One region of the Micromonospora hortensis genome, then DNA from elsewhere that is predicted to be linked to it. Evidence: riboswitches for the same ligand, from Rfam matches in the RefSeq annotation. Region 1 holds a riboswitch; the other holds the start of a gene.

Region 1 (7,351 bases):
TCAACGACATGCGGCCCGGCACGCGCTGGCTGGGCAACGGCCGGCTGCAGGTCGAGGAACGGCCCTACCCACCGTCCGACGTGCGCGGCGGGACGCTGACGTTCTTCGCGGCCCACTGCCGGGGAGGCTGGATCTCCTGGAGGTTGCCCGACCGCTTCGGGATCGTCTATCCGGTGACGGGAATCTTCGCCGAGGCGGCTCTCACCACCCCGGATCCACTGCGCCGCCTGCTCGGGAACGCGCGGAGCACGATTCTGGTGCAGGCGGCTGAGCCGGTCAGCACCACGGCCGTGGTCGCCGCGACCGGGCTGCCGCTCGGTACCGTCGGTGGTCACCTGCGCGTGCTGACGGATGCCGGTTTGCTCCAGAAGCGCCGGTCAGGCCGGGAGGTCCTCTACTGGTGGACGGATGCGGCACGGACGCTGGTAGCCGGGGCCTCATCGTTCTGAAGGGTCACGGCGTCAGGTGCCCGCACCCGGTGCCGGAGAGCGTCTGCCGTCTGGATCAGGCGCCCTCGACGGCCGAGCGGGCCTGCTCGAGCGTCATCGGCTCGGCGTGGCTGGAGACGTACCAGTGGTAGTCGTCGTCGAGCAGTCGCCGGACCAGGTCGAGGTCGAGGCCGTCCTCCGGCCGGCGCACATGGGCCGGCGGCGGGTAGAAGCAGTCGCCCAGCAGCATCACCCCCGAGTCGGGCACCAGCACCACTGTCGAATCCGGCGCGTGCCCGCCGCCGACGTGGCGTAGCTCGACCCCGACCGGCAGCTCGTCCACGTCGACGAAGGTGCGGGTCGGCGGCAGGATGGCGAAGTCTTCCCAGGACGCCATCGCGCGTGCGCGGGCTGAGAAGCTCGGGCGGAGGCGGGCATCGGCGCGTATCTGCTCCTGCAGGTAGGGGTGGCTCCACGGCCGGGCGGCCTCGGCGCGCAGCAGCGACACGGCCGTCTCGTGCCCGACGATCTCCACGCCGGGCCAGGCGCAGGCACCCCACACGTGGTCCCAGTGATGGTGGGTGTAGACCAGCCAGCGCGGCTCCGGAAGCCCGGCGGCGGCCAGCGCGGCCTGGATCTCGCGGGCGTGCGCGGGGCTCTGCCCGGCGTCGATCATCACACTGCCGCGTTCGTCGGCGACGACGGCGACACCGGCCTGGACCGCCTCCGGGTCGGGATCGCCCGGATACCGCCAAACACGGCCCGACAGGCGGTGGAACTGCGGGGCGACCACGATGATCGACCTCCGAGATTGATCGCGGACACTGGTGTGGCGTTCGCCGATCCTAGGTGAGGGTGTCGGCCGGCACCGCCCTGCCGGAGGATCGGCGCAGGTCAGGACTCGTCCGGCCACCTTTGCTCTGCTTACCTATAGGCGCCGGTGACGCTCCGTGTCTGGTGCACATAGGTAAGCAGAGCAAAGGGCGTCGCGCATTGATCTGAGGCATTCCGTCGCGCGGACTCGCGCTCGTACCAATCGTTGAAGCTCGATGAGTCCCGTCCGCCCGGCGGGGTCGGACCGGCGTTGACCGGCGGCGCGGCGGTGTGGCAGCATTCGCGGCCTGACGGCAGTGAAGGAAGTCGGTGCGAATCCGACGCGGTCCCGCCACTGTCACCGGGGAGCGATCCCCCCTCGTGAGTCACGGCCGTGTGTCTGCGGTTGGAAGGCCGGGGGAGAGCGTCGATCCGGAAGCCAGGATACTTCGGCCGTCGGGACGTACCCCAGGGCGTGGACACCCGAGGAGGACCCGATGACGCACGGCGTCTCATTCATCGACGACTATCGTCGTATCGCGCTCCAGGCAGTGCGTTCCAAGGACACCGGCCACCGGCACCGCTGAGCTGATCGCCCGGCGCTGACCGGCCCCGACGCATGCGTCGGGGCGCCGTTCGCGCGGGCCGTCGTACCGGCTGACGCCGTACCCACTCGCATCGCCCCGGTCACCCCGTGAGGGTCCAGGGCGTCACTTTCCGGAGCCTGCCGTGCGCATCCTGCTGCTGTCCACCGCCGACACCGACCTGCTGGCCGCCCGCGCCAGCGGCGCCGACTACCGGTTGGCCAACCCCGCCCGAGTCGCCGCCGAGGAGGTGCCCGCCCTGCTCGACGGGGTCGCCCTCGTCGTCGTACGCCTGCTCGGCGGTCGACAGGCGTGGGCGGACGGCCTCGCCGCGGTGCTCGCCACCGGCGTGCCGACGGTGGTGCTCGGCGGCGAGGCGCTGCCCGACGCCGAGCTGATGGCCATCTCCACGGTGCCGTCCGGGGTCGTCACCCAGTCGCTGGCGTACCTGGTGGAGGGCGGTCCGGACAACCTCGGGCAGTTGGCCCGGTTCCTCTCCGACACGGTGCTGCTCACCGGCGAGGGATTCGCCGCACCCGCGCCCACCCCGGCGTACGGCGTGCACGGCGAACACCCCGCCGACCCGGGCCGGCCCACAGTGGGAATCGTCTTCTACCGGGCACACGCCCTCGCCGGCAACACCGACTTCGTCGACGTGCTCGCGGACGCGGTCCACAAAGCCGGCGGTAACCCGCTGCCGATCTTCTGCGGCTCGCTGCGCGGGCTGACCGCGGGCGCCGGCCCACTCGGGCTCTTCGCCCGCTGTGACGCGCTGCTGGTCACTGTGCTCGCGGCCGGAGGTGCGGTCGCCGCCGACGCCTCCGGTGGCGGCGACGAGGACGCCTGGGACGTCGGCGCCCTGGCCGCCCTGGACGTGCCGGTCATCCAGGCGCTCTGCCTCACCAGCACCCGCGCGCAGTGGGCCGACAGCGACGCCGGCCTGTCCCCACTGGACGCCGCCATGCAGGTGGCCATCCCCGAGTTCGACGGCCGGATCGTCACAGTGCCGTTCTCGTTCAAGCAGATCGACGCCGACGGGCTCTCGGTCTACGCCGCCGACCCCGAGCGGGCCGCCCGGGTCGCCGGGATCGCGGTGCGCCACGCCCGGCTGCGGTACGTGCCGCACGCCGACAAGCGGGTCGCCGTGGTGCTCAGCTCGTACCCCACCAAGCACTCCAGGGTCGGCAATGCCGTCGGATTGGACACGCCGGCCTCGGCGGTCCGGCTGTTCGCCGCGCTGGCCGAGGCCGGCTACGACCTGGGTGACGCGCCACCGCCCGACGACGGTGACGCGCTGATCCACGCGCTGATCGCCGCCGGTGGTCACGACGTGGAGTGGCTCACCCCGGAGCAGTTGGCCGCCGCCGAGGCCCGGATACCGGGGTCGACGTACCGGCGCTGGTTCGACCAGGTCCCGGCCGAGCTGCGGGAGCGGATGCGGGAGCACTGGGGTGAGCCGCCGGGCGAGCTGTACACCGAGGGCGGCGACATCGTGCTCGCCGGGCTGCGCTTCGGCAACGTGGTGCTGCTGATCCAGCCGCCCCGCGGCTTCGGGGAGAACCCCATCGCCATCTACCACGACCCGGACCTGCCGCCCAGCCACCACTACCTGGCCGCGTACCGCTGGCTGACGGCGCCCGCCGCGGACGGTGGCTTCGGCGCGGACGCCGTCGTGCACCTGGGCAAGCACGGCACCCTGGAGTGGCTGCCCGGCAAGGGCCTCGGCCTGGCCGCGGGCTGCGCGCCCGACGCGGTCCTCGGCGACCTGCCGCTGGTGTACCCGTTCATCGTCAACGACCCCGGCGAGGGCACCCAGGCCAAGCGGCGGGCGCACGCCGTGGTGGTCGACCACCTGGTCCCGCCGATGGCCCGCGCCGAGACCTACGGCGACCTGGCCAAACTGGAACAACTGCTCGACGAGTACGCGACAGTGCAGGCCCTCGACCCGGCCAAGGTGCCCACCGTGCGGGCCCAGATCTGGGACCTGGTGCGCGCCGCCGAGCTGCACCACGACCTGCACGCCGAGGCGATGCCCGACGCGGACGACTTCGACGACTTCGTGCTGCACCTCGACGGGTATCTGTGCGAGGTCAAGGACGTCCAGATCCGCGACGGGCTGCACATCCTCGCCGACGCGCCCACCGGCGAGCCCCGGGTCAACCTGGTCCTGGCGGTGCTGCGCGCCCCGCAGATCTGGGGCGGCGCCCGGGCCCTGCCCGGCCTGCGACAGGCACTCGCCGTCGCGTACTCCCTCGACGAGCAGGAGCTGCTCGCGTCGCCGGGACAGCGACTGGCGCTGCCCGCGGCGCTGACCGACGTGGTGGACGGGCCGGCCGGCACCGCCGCCGACGCGATCGACCTCATCGAGGCCCTCGCGCGGCGGCTGGTCGTCGGCATGGAGACCCTGGGCTGGGCCGTGGACACTGTCGACGCCGTGGTGGCCGAGGTGACCGGTCGGTCGATCCCGGACGTCGCCGCGGTGCTGCACTTCGCCGCCACCGAGCTGGTGCCCCGACTGGACCGCACCACCGACGAGCTGACAAACACCCTCGGCGCGCTCGACGGACGGTTCGTGCCGCCCGGCCCGTCCGGCTCACCCACCCGGGGCCTGGTCAACGTGCTGCCCACCGGCCGCAACTTCTACTCCGTCGACCCGAAGGCCATCCCCAGCCGCAACGCCTGGGACGTCGGGGTCGCCCTCGCCGACTCACTGCTGGCCCGGCACCTCGCCGACACCGGGGCGTACCCCCGCTCGGTGGGGTTGACGGTGTGGGGCACCAGCGCGATGCGGACCCAGGGCGACGACATCGCCGAGGTGCTCGCGCTGCTGGGCTGCCGGCCGGTCTGGGACGACAGGTCCCGGCGGGTCACCGGCATCGAGGTGGTGCCGACCGCCGAGCTGGGCCGCCCCCGCGTCGACGTCACAGTGCGCATCTCCGGCTTCTTCCGCGACGCGTTCCCGCACGTGGTGGCGCTGCTCGACGACGCCGTCCGGCGGGTCGCCGCCCTGGACGAGCCGGACGAGGAGAACTACCTGCGCGCGCACGTCGCCGCCGACCTCGCCGAGCACGGCGACGAGCGGCGGGCCACCGCCCGGATCTTCGGCTCCAAGCCCGGCGCGTACGGCGCTGGGCTGCTGCCCCTGATCGACGCCCGGACCTGGCGCAGCGACGCCGACCTGGCCGAGGTGTACGCGGTTTGGGGCGGCTACGCGTACGGCCGGGGCTTGGACGGGCGGGAGGCGCGCGCCGACATGGAGCGCTCGTTCGCCCGGATCGCGGTTGCGGTGAAGAACCAGGACACCCGCGAGCACGACATCGTCGACTCCGACGATTACTTCCAGTACCACGGCGGGATGGTGGCGATGGTCCGCCATCTCACCGGCACGTCACCGCAGGCGTACGTGGGTGACTCGGCGATGCCGCACGACGTGCGTACCCGCACGCTGGGCGAGGAGACCCGGCGGGTGTTCCGCGCCCGGGTGGTCAACCCGAAGTGGATCGCCGCGATGCGCCGGCACGGCTACAAGGGCGCGTTCGAGCTGGCGGCCACTGTGGACTACCTGTTCGGCTACGACGCCACCGCCGGCGTGGTCGACGACTGGATGTACGAGCACCTGGCCGCCGCGTACCTCTTCGACGACACCACCCGGGAGTTCCTGGAGAAGTCCAACCCGTGGGCGTTGCGGGGCATCACCGAGCGGCTGTTGGAGGCCGCCGACCGGGGGCTGTGGGCCGAGCCGGAGCCGGCCACCCTCGACCGGCTGCGCGACACGTACCTGGCCAGTGAGGGCGACCTGGAGGACCGGGTGTGAGCGCGAGGAGTGAGCCGGTTTTGCGAGCCCCGCAGTCGCGAAACGAAGGGAGCACTGTGAGCGCGAGGAGTGAGCCGGTTTTGCGAGCCCCGCAGTCGCGAACGAAGGAAGCACAGTGACGATCTACCCGTTCAGCGCGGTGCTCGGCATGGCCGACATGCGGCTGGCGTTGCTGCTCAACGCGGTCTCCCCGGCGATCGGCGGGGTGCTGGTCCGTGGTGAGAAGGGCACCGCCAAGTCCACAGCCGTGCGGGCGCTCGCCGCGCTGCTGCCGCCCGTGCGGCGGGTGGCCGGCTGCCGTTTCGGTTGTGACCCGGCCGAGCCCGACCCGGCCTGCCCGGACGGCCCTCACCCCGCCGACGCCGCCGCCGAGACCCGTCCGGCCCGCCTCGTGGAGCTGCCGGTGGGCGCCGCCGAGGACCGGGTCGTTGGCGCGCTGGACCTGGAGAAGGCGATCGGCGAGGGGGTACGCGCCTTCGAGCCGGGCCTGCTCGCCGCCGCGCACCGGGGCGTGCTCTACGTCGACGAGGTCAACCTGCTGCACGACCACCTCGTCGACCTGCTGCTCGACGCGGCGGCGATGGGCCGCAGCCACGTCGAGCGGGAGGGCGTCTCGGTCAGCCACGCGGCCCGGTTCCTGCTGGTCGGCACGATGAACCCGGAGGAGGGGGAGCTGCGCCCGCAGCTGCTCGACCGGTTCGGGCTCACAGTGGAGGTGGGCGCCAGCCGGGACCCGGAGATCCGGGTCGAGGTGGTCCGCCGCCGGCTGGCCGCCGACGCGGACCCGGTCGGCTTCGCCGCCCGCTGGGCCGATGCCGACGCGGAGATCGCGGGCCAGGTGGCCGCCGCCCGCCGCCGACTTCCCGGGGTACGACTGCCGGACGCCGCGTTGCGGCAGATCGCCGAGGTGTGCGCGGCGTTCGACGTGGACGGGATGCGGGCCGACATCGTCACCGCCCGGACCGCCCTCGCCCACGCCGCCTGGCACGGCCGGGACCGGGTCACCATCGACGATGTCCGGGTGGCCGCCCGGCTGGCGCTGCCGCACCGCCGCCGCCGCGACCCGTTCGACACCCCGGGGCTGGACGAGAAGCGCCTCGACGAGGCGTTGCAGCGCGCCCAGGACGCCCACCCCGACGACCCGGACGACGCCGGCCTCGACGACAGTGGCCCGGACGGCGCCGGCCCCGACGACAGTGGCCCGGACGGCGCCGGCCCCGACGACAGTGGCCCGGACGGCGCCGGCCCCGACGACAGTGGCCCGGACGGCGGCGGCCCCGACGACAGTGGCCCGGACGGCGCCGGCCCGCAGGGCGGTGGCCCGAGCGGGGGCGGTGGCCCGAGCGGGGGCGGACCAAACGAGGACGGCCCGAGTGGCGGCGGACCGCAGGGCGGCGACGACCAGAACTCGCGCCCGCGTGGTGACCGGGAATCGGCGACCGGTGACGACGACCCGACCGGCGGCGGGGAGTCCCAGCCGGTGGCCGTACCCCGGGGTGGGTTGAAGGCGCGGGTGCTCACCGCGCCCGGCGTGGGTGACGGGGTGCCCGGTCGGCGTTCGCGGGCCCGGACCGGCCGGGGCCGCACCACCGGCGCCCGGGTGCCGGCGGGCCGGGTCGGCGCGCTGCACCTGCCGGCCACGATCCGCGCCGCCGCGCCCCACCAGGCGGCCCGGGGCCGGGTCACCGGCCCGCTGCGACTGCGCCGGGACG
Region 2 (7,351 bases), on a different contig from region 1:
GGCCCGTTTCGTGGCGGAGACCGACGTGGACGTGGTGATGTGCGCCGGCCGGTACACCCTGTTGGAGCAGGGCGCGTTGACCGACCTGCTGCCCGTCGCGCAGACCCACGACGTCGGTGTGGTGGTCGCCGGGGTCTACAACTCCGGGCTGCTGGCCCGGGACATGCCGCCGCCCGACGCCGTCTACGACTACCAGCAGGCGCCGGCAGAGGTGATCGACCAGGCCCGCCGGATAGCGCGGGTCTGTCAGATGTACGGCGTCACGCTGCCTCAGGCGGCGTTGGCGTTCGTCCGTCGTCACCCGGCCGTCGTCTCGACAGTGGTCGGCATGCGGGACGAGGCACAGGTGACCGAGACCCTGCGTCGAGCCGGTGTCGACGTCCCAGATCAGCTCTGGACGGCGTTGTACGACGAAGGGCTGCTCGACGTGCAGCCGTGAGGGGCGGCCGTCACGACCGGGCCGTCACGATGCTCGCGTCGGCGTCGTCGGGTAACCCCTGCAACGACTCCTCCACGCCGATCAGGTGGTTGGCCATCCGGGTGCGCGCCCGCTCCGGGTCGCGCGCCACGAGGGCCTTCAGGATCGCCACGTGTTCGTGATGGGTGCGCAGGTCCGCGCCCTCCTCGTGCAGACTCCGCCAGAGCCGGCCACGGATGGTGCGCCCGGCGAACGCTTCGATCAGGCCGACGAGCACCGGATTCTCGGCGTGCACCGAGATGATCCGGTGGAAGGCGATGTCGATCTCCATGATCCGCTCGTGGTCCGGCGGTGACTGGCCGATCAACCGGGCCGCCTCGTCGAGCAGGTCACCCGCCTGGGCCAGGGCCTCGTCGGTGATCCTGGTCGCCGCCAGGCAGGCGGCCTCGCACTCCAGCAGCCGGCGAACGGTGTGGATGTGCCGGGGGTCGCCCTGGCCCTGGAAGTCCACCACGAAACCCATCGGCGCCAGCAGTTGTGGCGCGTCGAGGTTGGTGACGTAGGTGCCGTCGCCCTGGCGGATGTTGACGATGCCCAGAATCGACAGGGCCGACATCCCCTCGCGCAGAGACCCACGCGAGACACCGAGCTGCTCGGCGAGGTCCTTCTCGATGGGCAACCGGTCCCCGGGCCTGAACTGCCCTTCGAGGATCATCCGCTTGATGCCGTTGACCACTTCGTCAGTGCGAGACATGATCCCCCTAGCGGCCGGCGGGGGTGGCCTTCCCACCCGCAGTCACGTACGCCGCCTCCGGAGATGACACGGTAGTCGGGTCTGTCGCCGCCCAGTAGTGGCCGTCGGGAAAGCGGTAGAGCGCTACCGACTCCTGACGCATCCGGGTGGAGTAGCCGGGCTGGCTGGGCAGGACGTATCCGCTGCCGGAGCCGGTGTCCCGGATGATGCAGGGATCGGTGAAGTGCTCGTGCAGGTGGTCGACGAACTCGGTGACCCGGTTGGTGAGGTCTCCCGAGACCGCGACGTAGTCGAGCACCGACACGTGTTGGACCATCTCGCACAGGCCGACACCGCCGGCGTGTGGGCACACCGGGACGTCGAACTTCGCGGCGAGCAGCAGCACGGCGACGATCTCGTTGATGCTGGCCAACCGGCCGGTGTCGAGCTGGCAGAAGTCGATGGCCTCGGCCTGGAACAGCTGCTTGAACATCACCCGGTTGTGGCAGTGTTCGCCGGTGGCGACGCCGATCGGAGCGACGGCGCGGCGGACGGCGGCGTGGCCCAGGATGTCGTCGGGGCTGGTCGGCTCCTCGATCCACAGTGGCGTGAACTGCGCGAGGGCGGTGACCCAGTCGATGGCCTGACCGACGTCCCACACCTGGTTGGCGTCGATCATCAGGTTGCGATCCGGCCCGAGGATCTCGCGTGCGATAGCGCATCGGCGGATGTCGTCGTCGAGGTTGGCGCCCACCTTGAGCTTGACGTAGCCGTAGCCGGTGTCCACCGCCTCCTGGCACAGCCGGCGCAGCTTGTCGTCGCCGTAGCCGAGCCAACCCGCGGAGGTGGTGTAGGCGGGGTAGCCGGTCCGGTCGAGCTCGGCGAGGCGGGCGGCCTTCGTGCCCTCCTTGGCCCGCAGGATGGCCAGTGCCTCGTCGCGGGTCAGCGCGTCGGACAGGTAGCGCAGGTCCGCGATGTCGACGAGTTGCTCGGGGGACATGTCGACGAGCAGCCGCCACAGCGGCTTGTCGGCGAGTCGGGCGACCAGGTCCCACGACGCGTTCAACACGGCGGCCAGGGACAGATGGACGACACCCTTCTCCGGGCCGAGCCAGCGCAGTTGCGAGTCGGAGGTGAGGAGGCGGTAGACAGCGCCCATGTCCGCTGCCATCGTCGCCACGTCCAGGCCCACCAGGAGCTGTGCCTGGTGGACCGCCGCCGCCGCGACGATGTCGTTGCCTCGGCCGATGGTGAAGGTCAGGCCGTGCCCCGCGAGTGGCGCGAACGCGCCGTCGACGCCGTCGGTGTGCAGGACGACGTAGGCCGCCGAGTAGTCGCCGTCCTTGTTCATGGCGTCTGACCCGTCAGCGGTCAGGGAGGTGGGGAAGCGGACGTCTTCGACGGTGACGGCGGTGATCTGCGGCATGCGCTCCTCGCCCGGCTCGGCTAAAGATCAGATGATCACTGGGAGTATACGGAGGGCTGCTCCAGCCCGTCAACGATGTCGATCATCGTAGGCCCACAGACGTATGATGTTTGCACCGAGGGTCGTTCCGCCTTGTCGCCCATCGTGCCGGTAGACGGGCGAAGGTGGCGGGGGTGGCGGGTTGTGGAGATTGGATGTTCCACCTCGCGCCGGGGCATTGACGTCGACGTATGGGAGTACTCTGCGGTGCCGTGGCCTCGATACATCAAATCTTTGTCGACTGTCGACACGCGCGGGGAGAGTCCGGTCTCTGGTGCCCGGCCTCGGTCGGCGTGGGGTGGTCGGCCGGGGTGGTGACGGTGGTCACCGAGTGAGTCGCCGACACGCCCGAGACCGACATGTGGGGTGTGACAACGGCTGTGTCCCTATATATGGTGTCGAGCGCAGCTGGTTCGGCCGCTCATCCGGGGCGGTCGAGGCAACAGGGAACCCGGTGGAAATCCGGGACTGTCCCGCAGCGGTGAGTGGGAACGACCGCCGTCATCAGCACTGGGCCACCAATCGGCCTGGGAAGCGACGGCCAGTAGGAGACCGGCGGAGTCCGGTCGTGCCCGCGAGTCCGAAGACCTGCCAGCGCGCCGCGTACCCGCACCCGGGTGGGCGGCGGTCCGAGGCCGCGTGGGACGGCTGACGCCACCTGACCCACGCCGTGCCGGCGTGGCGTCCGCCGGTGTCTGTCTCCTCGCGTCCGGACCACCAGGTCTCGAACTCCGAGGAGCGAGTGGTGACAGTCACCGAGGTAGTCCCGGCCAGCGGCGACGCGATCCTGCGGCGGACGCCGATGCAGGTCCGCAAGCGCGACGGCGGCACCGAACCCGTGGACGTGAACAAGATCGTCCGGGCGGTCGAGCGGTGGGCCGACGATCTGACCGACGTCGACCCGATGCGGGTGGCCACCCGCACCATCAGCGGCCTCTACGACGGCGCGACCACTGCCGAACTGGACCGGCTGTCCATCCAGACCGCGGCCGAGATGATCGGTGAGGAGCCGCAGTACTCGCGTCTCGCCGCGCGGCTGCTGGCCGGCTACGTCGACAAGGAGGTGCGTCGACAGGGCATCACCTCGTTCAGCGCGGCGATCCGGGCCGGCCACGCCGAGGGCCTGATCGGTGACGACACCGCCGCGTTCGTCGACGCACACGCCGCGACGCTCGACCACGCCATCGACCCGGACGGCGACCGCCGGTTCGAGTACTTCGGCCTGCGTACCGTGTCCGACCGCTACCTGCTGCGCCACCCCACCAGCCGGCTGGTGCTGGAGACCCCGCAGTACTGGCTGCTGCGGGTGGCCTGCGGCCTGGCCCGGACGGCGGACGAGGCGGTCGGCTTCTACCGGCTGATGTCCAGCCTGGCCTACCTGCCCAGCTCACCGACCTTGTTCAACTCCGGGACGCGGCACACCCAGATGTCCTCCTGCTACCTGGTCGACTCCCCGCTCGACGAGCTGGACTCCATCTACCAGCGGTACGCCCAGGTCGCCAACCTGTCCAAGTTCGCCGGTGGCATCGGCATCGCGTACTCCCGGGTCCGCTCCCGCGGCGCGTTGATCCGGGGCACGAACGGGCAGTCCAACGGGATCGTGCCGTGGCTGCGCACGCTGGACGCGAGCGTCGCCGCGGTGAACCAGGGTGGCCGGCGCAAGGGTGCGGCCTGCGTCTACCTGGAGCCGTGGCACCCGGACATCGAGGAGTTCCTGCAACTGCGGGACAACACCGGCGAGGACGCCCGGCGCACCCACAACCTCAACCTGGCCAACTGGGTTCCGGACGAGTTCATGCGCCGGGTCGAGGCCGACGAGCTGTGGTCGCTGTTCGACCCGCACGAGGTGCCCGAGCTGCCCGACCTGTGGGGGGAGCGGTTCGACGCCGCGTACCGGGAGGCCGAGGCGCAGGGCCGCTACGTGCGGCAGGTTCCGGCACGGGAGCTGTACGGGAAGATGATGCGGACCCTCGCCCAGACCGGCAACGGCTGGATGACCTTCAAGGACGCCGCCAACCGGCTCTGCAACCAGACCGCCGAGCCGGGCAACGTGGTGCACCTGTCGAACCTCTGCACCGAGATCGTCGAGGTGTCCAGTGACGCCGAGACCGCCGTGTGCAACCTCGGCTCGGTGAACCTCGCCGCACACCTCACCGACGGTGGCATCGACTGGGAGCGGCTGCGCGCCACGGTGCGGACCGCTGTGACCTTCCTCGACCGGGTCATCGACATCAACTACTACCCGACCGCGCAGGCGGCGGCGAGCAACCCCCGCTGGCGGCCGGTCGGACTCGGGCTGATGGGCCTACAGGACGTCTTCTTCGCGCTGCGGCTGCCGTTCGACTCGCCGGCCGCCCGCGAGCTGTCCACCCGGATCAGCGAGGAGCTGTACCTGACCGCGCTGGAGACCTCCGCCGACCTGGCGCGCGACTTCGGCGCGCACCCGGCGTACCCGCAGACCCGGGCCGCGCGAGGCCAGCTCCAGCCCGACCTGTGGGGTGTCGAGGGTACGCAGACCGCGCGGTGGGACGCGCTGCGCGAGCGGGTCGAGGCGTACGGGCTGCGCAACTCGCTGCTCGTGGCGGTCGCACCGACCGCGACCATCGCCTCGATCGCCGGGTGCTACGAGTGCATCGAGCCGCAGGTGTCCAACCTGTTCAAGCGCGAGACCCTGTCGGGGGAGTTCCTCCAGGTCAACACCGCTCTGGTACGCGAGCTGAAGGCCCGCGATCTGTGGACCGAGCGGATTCGTTCGGCGATCAAGCGGGCGGAGGGGTCGGTGCAGGACATCGCCGAGCTGCCGGCCGGCGTACGGGAGTTGTTCCGCACCGCGTGGGAGCTGCCGCAGCGGGCGCTGATCGACCTGGCTGCCGCCCGCGCCCCGTTCATCGACCAGTCCCAGTCGTTGAACCTGTTCCTGGCCGCGCCGACCATCGGCAAGCTCTCCTCGATGTACCTGTACGCGTGGAAGGCCGGGCTGAAGACCACCTACTACCTGCGCTCGCGCCCCGCGACGCGGATCCAGCAGGCCACCGTCAGCGCCGTCGCACCCGTCGTCGTCGACGCGGAGGCGCTGGCCTGCTCGCTGGAGAACCCCGAGTCGTGCGAGGCCTGCCAGTGACTCCCGCCGACGCCGCCACCACCGATGCCAGCACCACCGACACGAGGACCACGCACATGCTGCTCGACCCCGGGATGGACCTGACTCTCCGCCCGATGCGCTACCCGCACTTCTTCGACCGGTTCCGCGACGCGATCCGCAACACCTGGACGGTCGAGGAGGTCGACCTGCACGCCGACCTCGCCGACCTGGACAAGCTGTCGCCGGCCGAACGGCACCTGGTCAGCCGCCTGGTGGCGTTCTTCGCCACCGGTGACACGATCGTCGCCAACAACCTGGTGCTCAACCTCTACCAGCACGTCAACAGCCCGGAGGGTCGCCTCTACCTGTCCCGCCAGCTGTTCGAGGAGGCCGTGCACGTCCAGTTCTATCTCAACCTGCTCGACACGTACGTGCCCGACGAGACCGAACGCTTTGCGGCCTTCGCGGCCATCGAGAACATTCCCTCGATCCGTCGTAAGGCCGAGTTCTGCTTCCGGTGGATCGACTCCCTGACCGACCTGCGGGAGCTGCGGTCCCGCGAGGACCGGCGCACGTTCCTGCTCAACCTCATCTGCTTCGCCGCCTGCATCGAGGGTCTGTTCTTCTACGGCGCGTTCGCGTACGTCTACTTCCTGCGCTCCCGCGGCCTGCTGCACGGCCTCGCCTCGGGCACCAACTGGGTGTTCCGCGACGAGTCCATGCACATGGCGTTCGCGTTCGACGTCGTCGACACCGTCCGCGCCGAGGAGCCGGACCTGTTCGACGACGACCTCGCCGACCAGGTTCGCCGGATGCTCACCGAGGCGGTCGAGTGTGAGGTGCAGTTCGCCGAGGACCTGGTGGGCCACGGTGTGCCCGGTCTGACGTTGGCCGACATGCGGGAGTACCTCCAGCACGTCGCCGACCGTCGCCTCGCCCAGCTCGGCATCGCGCCGCACTACGGTTCGAGCAACCCGTTCGGCTTCATGGAGTTGCAGGACGTGCAGGAGCTGTCCAACTTCTTCGAGCGGCGGGTGTCGGCGTACCAGGTCGGGGTGACCGGCACCGTCGCCTTCGACGACGACTTCTAAGAACCCCGTCCCTTCTCCGCGATCTTGCACTTGCTGTCGCGGCATACGGGGCATTCCGGGAATCTCGCCGACCGAAACTGCAAGATCGGCGCCGGCGGGGAGGTCGCCAACGCGACGGTGATGGGAAGTAGCTCAGAGGTGACCCCGACGGCTACTTCTCATCACCCCGGTTCAGCTCGGTGAGGAGCTTCTCCACCCGACCCCGGATCTCGTCACGGATCGGGCGGACGGCGTCGACTCCCTTGCCGGCCGGGTCGTCGAGCGTCCAGTCCTCGTAGCGCTTGCCGGGGAAGACCGGGCAGGTGTCGCCGCAGCCCATGGTCACGATGACGTCGGAGGACCCCGCTGTCGCGTACTCCAGAAGTTTCGGGGTCTGGTCGGTGATGTCGATGCCGACCTCGCGCATGGCCTGCACGGCGGCGGGGTTGATCGTCTCGGCCGGCGCGGAGCCGGCGGAGCGAACCTCGACGGTGTCGCCGGCGAGGTGGCGCAGCCAGCCGGCGGCCATCTGGGAACGGCCGGCGTTGTGGACGCAGACGAACAGGACGCTGGGCTTGTCACT

What was found. Region 1 has a riboswitch for cobalamin ahead of cobN (cobaltochelatase subunit CobN). Riboswitches for the same ligand answer to the same signal wherever they lie in the genome.
Region 2: linked by a shared signal. The riboswitch ahead of NIE111_RS14800 (ribonucleoside-diphosphate reductase subunit alpha) and the one ahead of cobN (cobaltochelatase subunit CobN) in region 1 are both predicted to bind cobalamin.

Annotation. Positions count from the first base shown of each region.
Region 1 is NZ_JAKKFE010000030.1:94,672-102,022, forward strand. Features, by position in the region: gene NIE111_RS21925 (ArsR/SmtB family transcription factor) at 1-449, shown strand, start outside; gene NIE111_RS21930 (MBL fold metallo-hydrolase) at 505-1,221, opposite strand; cobalamin riboswitch at 1,537-1,713, shown strand; gene cobN (cobaltochelatase subunit CobN) at 1,971-5,639, shown strand; partial or broken gene NIE111_RS21940 (putative cobaltochelatase) at 5,696-7,351, shown strand, end outside.
Region 2 is NZ_JAKKFE010000020.1:57,649-64,999, reverse strand. Features, by position in the region: gene NIE111_RS14815 (aldo/keto reductase) at 1-439, shown strand, start outside; gene NIE111_RS14810 (FadR/GntR family transcriptional regulator) at 450-1,172, opposite strand; gene NIE111_RS14805 (enolase C-terminal domain-like protein) at 1,180-2,577, opposite strand; cobalamin riboswitch at 3,009-3,226, shown strand; gene NIE111_RS14800 (ribonucleoside-diphosphate reductase subunit alpha) at 3,419-5,737, shown strand; gene NIE111_RS14795 (ribonucleotide-diphosphate reductase subunit beta) at 5,794-6,789, shown strand; gene NIE111_RS14790 (arsenate reductase ArsC) at 6,941-7,351, opposite strand, start outside.